One region of the Rhizobium sp. RAF56 genome, then DNA from elsewhere that is predicted to be linked to it. Evidence: riboswitches for the same ligand, from Rfam matches in the RefSeq annotation. Region 1 holds a riboswitch; the other holds the start of a gene.

Evidence for each region. Region 1 has a riboswitch for S-adenosylmethionine ahead of AB4048_RS16460 (O-succinylhomoserine sulfhydrylase). Riboswitches for the same ligand answer to the same signal wherever they lie in the genome.
Region 2: linked by a shared signal. The riboswitch ahead of AB4048_RS12555 (hypothetical protein) and the one ahead of AB4048_RS16460 (O-succinylhomoserine sulfhydrylase) in region 1 are both predicted to bind S-adenosylmethionine.

What each region holds. Positions count from the first base shown of each region.
Region 1 covers NZ_JBFRDU010000018.1:7,770-12,805, forward strand. Annotated here, with positions in the region: gene AB4048_RS16450 (Hsp33 family molecular chaperone) at 1-870, shown strand, start outside; gene apaG (Co2+/Mg2+ efflux protein ApaG) at 956-1,348, opposite strand; gene AB4048_RS16460 (O-succinylhomoserine sulfhydrylase) at 1,549-2,733, opposite strand; SAM riboswitch at 2,778-2,856, opposite strand; gene AB4048_RS16465 (2'-deoxycytidine 5'-triphosphate deaminase) at 2,930-4,024, shown strand; gene AB4048_RS16470 (alpha/beta fold hydrolase) at 4,206-4,970, shown strand.
Region 2 covers NZ_JBFRDU010000012.1:124,934-129,969, forward strand. Annotated here, with positions in the region: gene AB4048_RS12540 (hypothetical protein) at 1-186, shown strand, start outside; gene AB4048_RS12545 (hypothetical protein) at 188-646, shown strand; gene AB4048_RS12550 (hypothetical protein) at 882-1,178, opposite strand; SAM-I-IV-variant riboswitch at 1,520-1,615, shown strand; gene AB4048_RS12555 (hypothetical protein) at 1,650-2,222, shown strand; gene AB4048_RS12560 (hypothetical protein) at 2,391-2,525, shown strand; gene AB4048_RS12565 (hypothetical protein) at 2,515-2,823, opposite strand; gene AB4048_RS12570 (UvrD-helicase domain-containing protein) at 2,985-5,036, opposite strand, start outside.

The DNA.
Region 1 (5,036 bases):
ATTCTTGCCCGGCATGATTATCCCGAGCCGGTGGCGCGGCTGCTGGCCGAAGCAGTTGTGCTGACGGTATTGATCGGCACGTCCCTGAAGTTCGACGGCAAGTTCACCGTGCAGACCAGGAGCGACGGGCCGGTCGACATGCTGGTCGCCGATTTCGCGACGCCGGAAAACGTCCGCGCCTATGCTCGCTTCAACGCGGAAGCGCTGGAGCGCGCCGTGGCAGCCGGCGAAACGGAGCCGGAGCAGCTGCTCGGCGCCGGCGTGCTTGCCTTCACCATCGACCAGGGCCGCTACTCGCAACCCTACCAGGGCATCGTGCCGCTCGACGGCCGCTCTCTCGAAGAGATCGCGGGCGTCTATTTCCGTCAGTCGGAACAGATCCCGACGCGGGTGCGGCTAAGTGCTGCCGAGCTTTTCGACCGCGATGCGGCGGGCAAGCCGCGTCATCGCTGGCGGGCGGGCGGCCTGATCGCCCAGTTCCTGCCCGAGGCGCCCGAACGCATGCGCCAGCCCGACCTCCATGGCGGCGATGGCGATATCGTTGCAACCGGCAGCATCGAGGACGATGCCTGGGCCGAAGCCCGCTCGCTGGTCGAGACGATCGATGCGGATGAGCTCACCGACCCGCAGGTCGGCACGGAACGGCTGTTGTTCCGCCTGTTTCACGAACGCGGCGTTCGCGTCTTCGAACCGCAGTCGGTAGTCGACCGCTGCAGCTGTTCGCGCGACAGGCTGAAGGGCGTGCTGAAGAGCCTGTCCGCCGACGACATCGAAGCGGCCCAGGATAACGGCGAGATCGCGGTCACGTGCGAATTCTGCTCGACGACCTATCGTTTCGAGGCGGCGGAAGTCAGCGCCGAGGCCGAATAGCCGGACGCTTGCCGAGGCAATTGCAGGCGCTCGTGAAAACAAAAAGATAGAGCGGATCTGCGATTCAAAGAAAAGCTGATCTGCTCTAGTTCAGCGTGCGTAGCAGGCCCGGCGTATCGAGCGAAAAGGCCGGAATGGCGACGTCGAACAGTTCGCCCTCGTCGGTTTCCATCTGGTAATGGCCGAACATCATGCCCGATGGTGTATCGAGCGGGCAGCCGGAGGAATACTCGTAAGTGTCGCCCGGTTTCAGCCTCGGCTGTTCACCCACGACGCCCGGGCCACTGACTTCGTCGACCTGGCCGTTCTGATCGGTGATGTGCCAGTATCGATTGACCAGTCGCACCGTCAGCACCGAATTGTTCGAAATGACGATGCGGTAGCCCCAGACATAGCGATCGTCGTCTGGATCGGATTGCTCCTCCAGATAAAACGGTTCGACGACGACCTCGATGCCTCGTGTTAGGGCGCGATACATATGCGAGTGGCCTAGTTTTGACACACCAACCGATAGCCGCAGGCCGAGCCGCCCGTCAAGAAATCGTTGGCGAATCATTCTAGAACAGTACGCTGCGGGAGCTTTACCGACTGTTAACGCTAAAATTCAGGGTTAACCTGACTATTAGCGCGTCTTTTTTGGCGATCGGCGGCCGCTTTCGCGAGCCGCCGGGTGTTCGGTCAGGCCGACACCTTGTCAAGCGCGCGGGCGAAGTCCTCGACGAGATCGGTGGTGTCCTCGATGCCCGCGGAGAAGCGGACGGTGCCCGGCGAGATGCCAAGTTCGGCGCGAGCGTCTTCCGTCAGGTTCTTGTGCGTGGTGGTTCCCGGATGCGTGATCAGGCTGCGGGAGTCGCCGAGATTGTTGGATATGCGCGTAATCTCGAGCCCATTCTGCAGCGCAAAAGCCGCGTCCTTGCCACCCTTCAGTTCGACTGCAACCAGCGTCGATCCGCCGGTCATCTGCTTGGCGATGATGTCGGCCTGCGGATGGTCCTTGCGACCGGGATAGATGACCTTTGCGACCTTGGGATGCGCGGCGAGGAAATCGGCGACGGCAGCCGCATTCTCCGTCTGCTGGCGCACGCGCAGCGGCAGCGTCTCGATGCCCTTCAGAAGCGTCCAGGCATTGAAGGGCGACATGGCAGGACCGGTATGGCGGTAATATTCCTGGAACTCTTCCTCGATCCACTTCTTGTCGGACAGAACGATGCCCCCGAGGCAGCGGCCCTGGCCGTCGATATGCTTGGTCGCGGAATAGACGACGATATGCGCGCCAAGTTCGAGCGGCTTCTGGAAGAGAGGGGTTGCAAAGACGTTGTCGACGATCAGCTTGGCACCGACCTGATTGGCGAGTTTCGCAACGCCCGCGACATCGACGACTTCGAGTGTCGGATTGGTCGGGCTTTCCAGGAACATGACCTTGGTGTTCGGCCTGATCGCCTTTTCCCAGTTTTCCAGCGAGCGGCCATCGACCAGCGTGCACTCGACGCCGTATTTCGGCGCCAGCGTCTCGACGACATAGCGGCAGGAGCCAAAGACGGCGCGGGCCGCGACGATATGGTCGCCGGCCTTCACCTGGCAGAGCACCGCTGCGGCGACGGCTGCCATGCCGGAAGCGGTGGCGCGACCCTCCTCAGCGCCTTCGAGCAGGCACATGCGCTTTTCGAACATGGCGTTGGTGGGGCTGCCGTAGCGGGCATAGATGAAGCCCTCGGTCTCGCCCTTGAAACGGGCCTCGGCGGCTTCCGAGTTCTCGTAGACGAAGCCCTGTGTGAGATAGATCGCTTCGGACATCTCGCCATATTGCGAACGGAGCGTGCCACCGTGAACGAGTTGGGTTGCGGGGCGCCAAGTCTTGCTCATGCCATCACCACTTTCAAAACAAAAAAACCGGTCGCGAAAGCAGACCGGTTCCAACCCCGGTCTTTTTAGCCACTTGTTTAACGTGGCTGCAAGCCGACCGGCCAAATCACCACGGGATAAGACTGCAATACCGCCGTTGACGGCTTGCGTCAATTCCTCGATTTTGGTTTTGTCGGCGGCAAAATATGGATGGGACATGATGGCTCGCGAAACAGGAATCTTGGCGGATCGCGCCATTTCGGCGCTTTTCGACACGGGGCGCCTCAGAAGCGAAAAAGCGCTCGACCGCGACCAGATCCAGCCGGCGAGCCTCGACCTGAGGCTTGGCGCCAAGGCATTTCGCGTCCGGGCAAGCTTCATGCCCGGCCCCTCGCATCGTGTCGCGGACAAGCTCGACCGGCTGAGCCTGCATGTCATCGATCTCACGGAAAGCGCCGTCCTGGAAACGGGCTGCGTCTACATCGTGCCCCTGATGGAAGCGCTCGACCTGCCGGCCGACATGTCGGCCTCGGCCAATCCGAAGAGTTCGACCGGCCGCCTCGACATCTTCACGCGCGTCATTACCGACTATGCGCAGGAATTCGACAAGATCCCGGTCGGTTATTCCGGACCGCTCTATCTGGAGATCAGCCCGCGCACCTTCCCGATCGTCGTGCGGCGCGGTTCGCGGCTGTCGCAGATCCGCTTCCGCGTCGGCCAGGCGCTGCTCGGCGAGCCCGAGCTTCTGGCGCTGCACGAGCGCGAGACGCTGGTCGCCGCCAAGCGGCCGAATGTCAGCGGCGGCGGGATTGCGCTTTCGATCGACCTTACCGGCGACAAGGCCGGCCTGATCGGCTATCGCGGCAAGCACCACACCGCCGTCGTCGATGTCGACAAAAAAGACCAGCACGACATCTTCGATTTCTGGGAGCCGCTCTATAGCCGCGGCCGCACGGAACTCATTCTGGATCCGGACGAATTCTATATCCTCGTCTCGCGCGAGGCCGTGCACGTTCCGCCGCTCTATGCGGCGGAAATGACGCCGTTCGATCCGCTCGTCGGCGAATTCCGCGTGCACTACGCCGGCTTCTTCGATCCGGGCTTCGGCCACGCTCCGGCAGGCGGTCGCGGCAGTCGCGCCGTGCTCGAAGTCCGCAGCCACGAAGTGCCCTTCATCCTAGAAGACGGCCAGATCGTCGGCCGCCTCGTCTACGAGCATATGCAGGAACAGCCCTCCAGCCTCTACGGCTCGGGCCTCGGCTCCAACTATCAGGCCCAGGGTCTGAAACTGTCGAAGCATTTCAGGCTCTGACACCAGGCGCGCTTAGAGCAATTCCAGGAAAAGTGTGACACGGTTTTCCGTCCGGAATTGCGTAAAAACGGTCTAGGACGGCATCAGGCACTCAGTAAAAATCGTCGGGCCGCACCCTTGAGGAGCGGACACGGTCCTACATATCGATTCTGCATCATGATCGACCTTGAGGTTTCCGACGATGATGAACAGACGGACGTTCACGCTCGCCCTTGCGGCCGGCTCAATGCAGCTGATTTCGACCGTCGGCTTCGCCGCATCCTCAGCCCCCGTGAAAGCCCGCAACGTCGTGCTGGTGCACGGGCTGTTTGCGGATGGATCCTGCTGGTCGGAGGTGATCGCGCGGCTGCAGTCCGCAGGGTTCAACGTCACGGCGGTCCAGAACCCGTTGACGACGCTGCCTGAAGCCGCCGCCTCGGTCTCGCGCGTGCTGGCCCGCCAGGACGGGCCGACCGTGTTGGTCGGGCATTCCTTTGCAGGCATGATCGTCTCCGAGGCAGGCGTCCATCCGAACGTTTCGGCGCTGGTCTATGTCGCCGCGCGCGCGCCGGACGCCGGCGAGGATTATACCGCGCTCGCCAAGACCTTCCCCACCCCGCCGGCGACCGCCGGCATCGTTTTCGACGGTGACGAGGGACGGCTCGGCGAGGAGGCGTTCCTGCGCGATTTCGCAGGCGACCTGCCGGAAGAAAGAGCGAAGGTGCTCTACGCCGTACAGGAACCGTTCCACAAAGACCTTCTCGCCGGCAAGACCACGCAAGCCGCCTGGCGCTCGAAGCCCAGTTTTTACGCGGTTTCGACCGAGGATCGGACGATCAATCCCGACCTCGAGCGGTTCATGGCCAAGCGCATGGGGGCGAAGACCATCGAAGTGAAGGCCAGCCATCTTTCGCTGATCTCCCAGCCGGACGTGATCACCAACCTCATCATCGAGGCCGCCGGCTGAAGCGCCCGCGGGCCGGCCTGACGCGCACAAAGACCAGACCGCGGCAACGCCGGAGCCACCGCGTTT
Region 2 (5,036 bases), on a different contig from region 1:
CCAGTGCATGCAGCCCTTACCGATGCCGAGCGGCTGCGCGTCGGCGGCTGGGACGAGCCCGACTTCGACCCCGATGCCGCCGCCGCTGGCCAGCCCGAACCCGCCGGCCCGTCCGCTATCCGCAAGCCCGCCACCATTTCCGTGCCGAAGCTTCCGACGCCGAAGCGCACCGTCAGGAGGGCTTGATATGGCAGCAGCACCAGCAGTGGCACGCAACAACACCACCCGACCGAAGGGCGTCACATGGGTCCCGTCGAAATGGCGCTCGACGTTCCGCCATCGCAAGCAACGGTTCTGGCTCGGGCACTACCCCGACAAGGCGGACGCGATCCAAGCCAGCGAGGACGCCCGCCTGCGCTTGGGCATCCCGCAAGCCCGGGCCGGTTCAAAGCGCGTCAACCGCCAGCCCGGCTATTGGGTGGCGCGCATCATGATCGACGGCAAGCGGCATTTTCTGGGCCGCTTCGATAGCGCCGCCGAGGCGGCGGCGGCGTATATGGCGGTGGCGTGGCAGGCAAGCGGCATGCCGCAGAGGCGGGAGAATGACGATGGACATTGCCAGAGGGCTTGGCCTGAAAGGATCAAGGCATGCCTCGGGAACCGAACAGGCAGGATCGTGCCAAGGCCAAAGCGGCTCGATCTCTGATGCCGCCAAGGAAAGCCTCCGCAGTCTAGTCTGGCAGCAACATCACGCTCACCAAATCCGACTGACGGTGATCGAGGGCGTCGTCAACCCTGGTGAATACCCATGCCTACAGTAGGCCAAGGCAGGCACTAGGACCTGAGCAAATTGCGTTCTGAAAGCCATACGAAGGCCAACAAAGACGCTCTGGCAGAGGTCCGATTAATGACTTGCCTCCGCCGAGAGGCTCTCAACCGAATTAGTCGTTGATAGACAGCGGGCAAAGCTCCACCGCGCCGATAGTGATTGCTGCGGCAGAACCCAAGCAATCGTAGTAGCAGATTTTGTTCATGCCACTCGTTCGCTCGCCGGTCTTAAAGCACATTACGGCTACCTGCTTACCGGCAACAACGTCGCCGTTGTGTTTCCACTGCGACGACAGCTGACCAATAGTCGAGCCGTTCGACTTCGCGTTGGTGTTGTGGTCGAACGTCGTATCAGCGAACGCTGCCGTTGCGAGCAGCGAGAGACCCGTTGCCAAAATCATCTTCTTCATGTTGTCTTCACACCCCTATTCGGCACGGACAATTCCCTGCCGCCTAACACATGGGATGAAAGCTGAGGCGCTGCTTGATTAGCGACGCCAATCTCTTGCTATCAGCTGCCAATTTTGGTGGGAACCTCTCAACCCAGCCAAATGGTTCTCCTCGGACGCCTTACCGAAGAAGCCAAGGACGCCACGCCGGTCGCGCAAGTCAACGTCATCTCCGATGGATATTCCTTCTGACTAAAGTCCGATCACTTGTGTTTCGATGCCAAAATCTTGCGCATCGCCGCCATGACTATCGGGCTACTCGGGGCCGCCATTGACATTGCCGTTGTCCACACCCCACTGTCTTTTTGCATCCAGAGAGGGCTTCGGCCCCGCCAACCAGCCTTGACCGGCAACGGTGGTACGACGATGTGGCCCAACGGGCAACAATTGGTCGTCAGCCCTCCAGATGCGTGTGCAACTCTGGAGGTTTTTATGCTTTCACGACGTGGTTTTCTGGTTGGAACGGGTGGTCTGCTCACGGCGGCGTTCGTCAACGATGCGCAGTCATTTGTGCTTCGGAACGACCAGCCGCTGCTGGTCACGCCCCCGCAAATTGCCCAAACCTTGTTCTGGTATGACAATGATGAACAGGGCTTGATGCTGACGATCGGCGAGTGGGATGTCTGCCCACCACCACCAACGTGGCGCGAATTCTTTGTCAGCGAAGGCGTACCGCACGGGACGGAGCCGGACGCGGACCGCATATGGACGGAGCACAACATTGAACCGGCGGACTACGATGAGCAGGTTGATGGATTGTGGTGGGAGACCCGGTTCGACCTTAAGACTGGCCCGACTGCCAAAGCCTATCATCTTTTGAGGAAGCTCGATCTCGGTCCTACTCTCAAGCGTTCAACCGAACAGTCGCACCTGGTGTTCCGCGAGGGTGATCTTAGCAATCAAGACAGCCGCTGGGTCGACGCACGCAACCACCTCACCCTGTCCCTGTTGCAGGCCCGGCTGATCGATTTGAAGCTTCCCATCAGCATTGCAAAGGGAGCCTGATGCGCATCCAAAAGACGAACTCACAGTGGATCGAGCAACCCCAGATGGCTGTGGAGAACTCCTTGCTCGAAAGCCGGAAAGCCCAGCGTCACGACGCAGAACGAGATCTTTGCGCTGGAGCGCGCCCTCCTGGCGCAGGAGACGCACCAGAAGTAGCCTGAGGGCGTCATGAATTATCTTAGCACCGAGGAGGGCAAGAAACGCGGTATCATGGGCGCGGTCGCCGCCGGGCTGCTATCAGTCCCGCAGGCCAAGGAGTTCACGAGCCAGCAGCGGGGGCAACCACAGCGTCTCAAGATGTAGCAAAGGAGGCATATGATTTCTTCGCCTCGTCAGTATACAGCCACGCGACGCCGTGCTCGATGGCCCGCTCCCAGACCCAGTCGAAGTCTGCGGGCGACCACTGGAAATTGGCGTCTTGTTTCATGCCGAGCCCTTCCATGATCTCGCCGCCCTCCCAGAACAGGAGGTCGGCGAGGTTCATGTTTTCGCGTTCGGTGCGTTCGGCAATGAACTGCCTGCGGCACTCCTGAATACCCCATTCGCGGTCGGTCTCACTGTACCGGCCTTTGGCGTCGAACCAGCGACCGCTTTTCTGCATGACCTCATCGAATTGGCTCGAGAGGAAATCGTTGAAGTCTTCTTCTTCTTCGGGGGAAAGGAGCGTGTGTGTCATGCCCCCAATTTAAACCAGCGGCTATCCTTTTCAAAGGACATAACGGCCACGCCGTATCATCGGCCGAGGCCGCTCGGGGGCGTGGCCTAAAGCTTTGACTTTGTAGCCCCGACACCCGCCATGTTGGTCAAAATCTTAGCCTTTCCGGTGCAGACAGGATATCGCACGCAGCTCAGGAAGGCACCGTAACGCCCGGATCGTTCGATCAGCCATCCATCCTTGCACGCTTGGCATGATGGATAGGTCGCTGCGCAATTACACTCGACCTCCGTTGATCCGTCTCGATATCTTGGAAGTCCAACACCACAGGACGAGCAAGCGGGTAGCAAATTTCCGCAATGTTGCACGTGCTCGCAGCGATACCAGGTTCGACCATCCTGGCCCCGCACGTCCAGTAACCTTCCGCCACACTCTCCACACTCGTGCGCCGTCTGTCCGGCGCCAGCTCCCCGTAAAATGCCATATTCGGGGTCCTTGTTGAGTTCGGTCACAAAGGACGATGGTCTCGAGTTCGAGGCGAGGATCGTCATGGTGTGGCGGGCCCGGGTCATTGCAACATACATGACCCGCCGCTCTTCGGCGTTTTCGAACAACTCCTCCTCCGGCGATACCAACGCAAGCAAGGGATCGTCGACGATCTCGGAGGGGAAGCCCATTCGGCCGCTGTCCGCGCTCAGAAGTATCACATGATCGGCTTCGAGGCCCTTTGATGCATGGATTGTCTTGAAGCTAATGTGCAGCCGGGGGAAACGCCGTTTCAGATCAATGATGTCCGGCGCGAGAAAGCGATACCGTCCCAGCAGCAATACGCTTGCCGTGTTCGTGGGCTCAATCCTGGCGGACATTCCTGCCAGAACTTCGCCGAGCTTTTTTTCCTCCTCGCCCCTCGGCGTCATCACGATCCCGATGGCCGGTTCGGTTGCATTCCCTGCCGGAACGATCTGCTTGGAGATCTGGGCCGGGTTTTTCAGCACGAATGTTCTGGCCGCGTATGCGATCTGGTCTATCGATCGGAAGGTGCGACCAAGATCTACAGTCCGATGGACGCCGGTCTCTCCGTTGAAGCTGCCACCAAATTCATCGCCGAAGTGACGCATTAGGTGGATGTCAGATCCCGCAAAGCGGAAGATCGATTGCCAGTCGTCGCCAACAGCAAAGACGCGGACGTCCGGGTGCTGGATTTTCAGTGCCTTCACCAACCTGGCACGGCTCTGTGAGATATCTTGGAATTCGTCGACGAGGATGTGGCGGAACGGGCTGACATACCGTCCAGTTTCAGCATAGTGAGCGGCTCGCAGGATCATATCTTCGAAATCGATCCTCCCAGCAAGCCGCTTCTGATATTCCGTGAAAACTGGCACGAAGACGTCGAGGAACGCTTTGGCGCGACTACCCAAGTTAAGTCGTTCTGACTTCGTCTCGCAGTCAGGGACGCTGTAGCCTCCGCTCTTGAACTTGCGCAGGAAAGTGCCGAGCAGTTGTGAAAACGCATCGACCTGCTTCAACTCTATTACGCGGTCGAAGATCGTCTCAGCGGGGCGAGGTTTTAGCGTCACATGCGGTGCGAGCTTTTCAGCCAACGCGCTGAGAAGACGCCCCTCCTGCCGCTCGAAGCTATATGTCTCGATAAGTGTGGTTTCATAGGCCGCGTGAACCTCGCGCTTCCATTCCATACCCGCCAGATACTCGTCGCGATTGACGAAAGGCGCGGTGATCTGCCGCTCGCTGCCATCCGGCATTTTCTGAAGCCGCACACCGAAATGCTCGATGTAGACACCATTTTCGGTCAGACGAAAATCCGGGCAATAGTCGCGGCGTCCGGTCTCCCGGATCTTGTGTTCGTAGTTCGGCTCATACTCGTACTCAACGCCGTTTTCATAAAGCCAATTGGCGATCTGCAATTCTTCGTAACTCTTGACCTTCTCCCCCTGCAGAGTGCGCAGATCCTGCTTTTCAATATGGGTGTAAAAATCGTGCTTGGTCTTGAAGTCCCACTCGGTCTTCGGCTCGATCAAAAAGTGAGCGAACCACTTGATGATCGCCTTGGACACTTCCGGATGTGTCCGAACAAGATCCATCAAAATCTCTTTGATGGTGTTGGTGAATGCCACATCATCGGTGGCGTGTTTGGCAAGCGC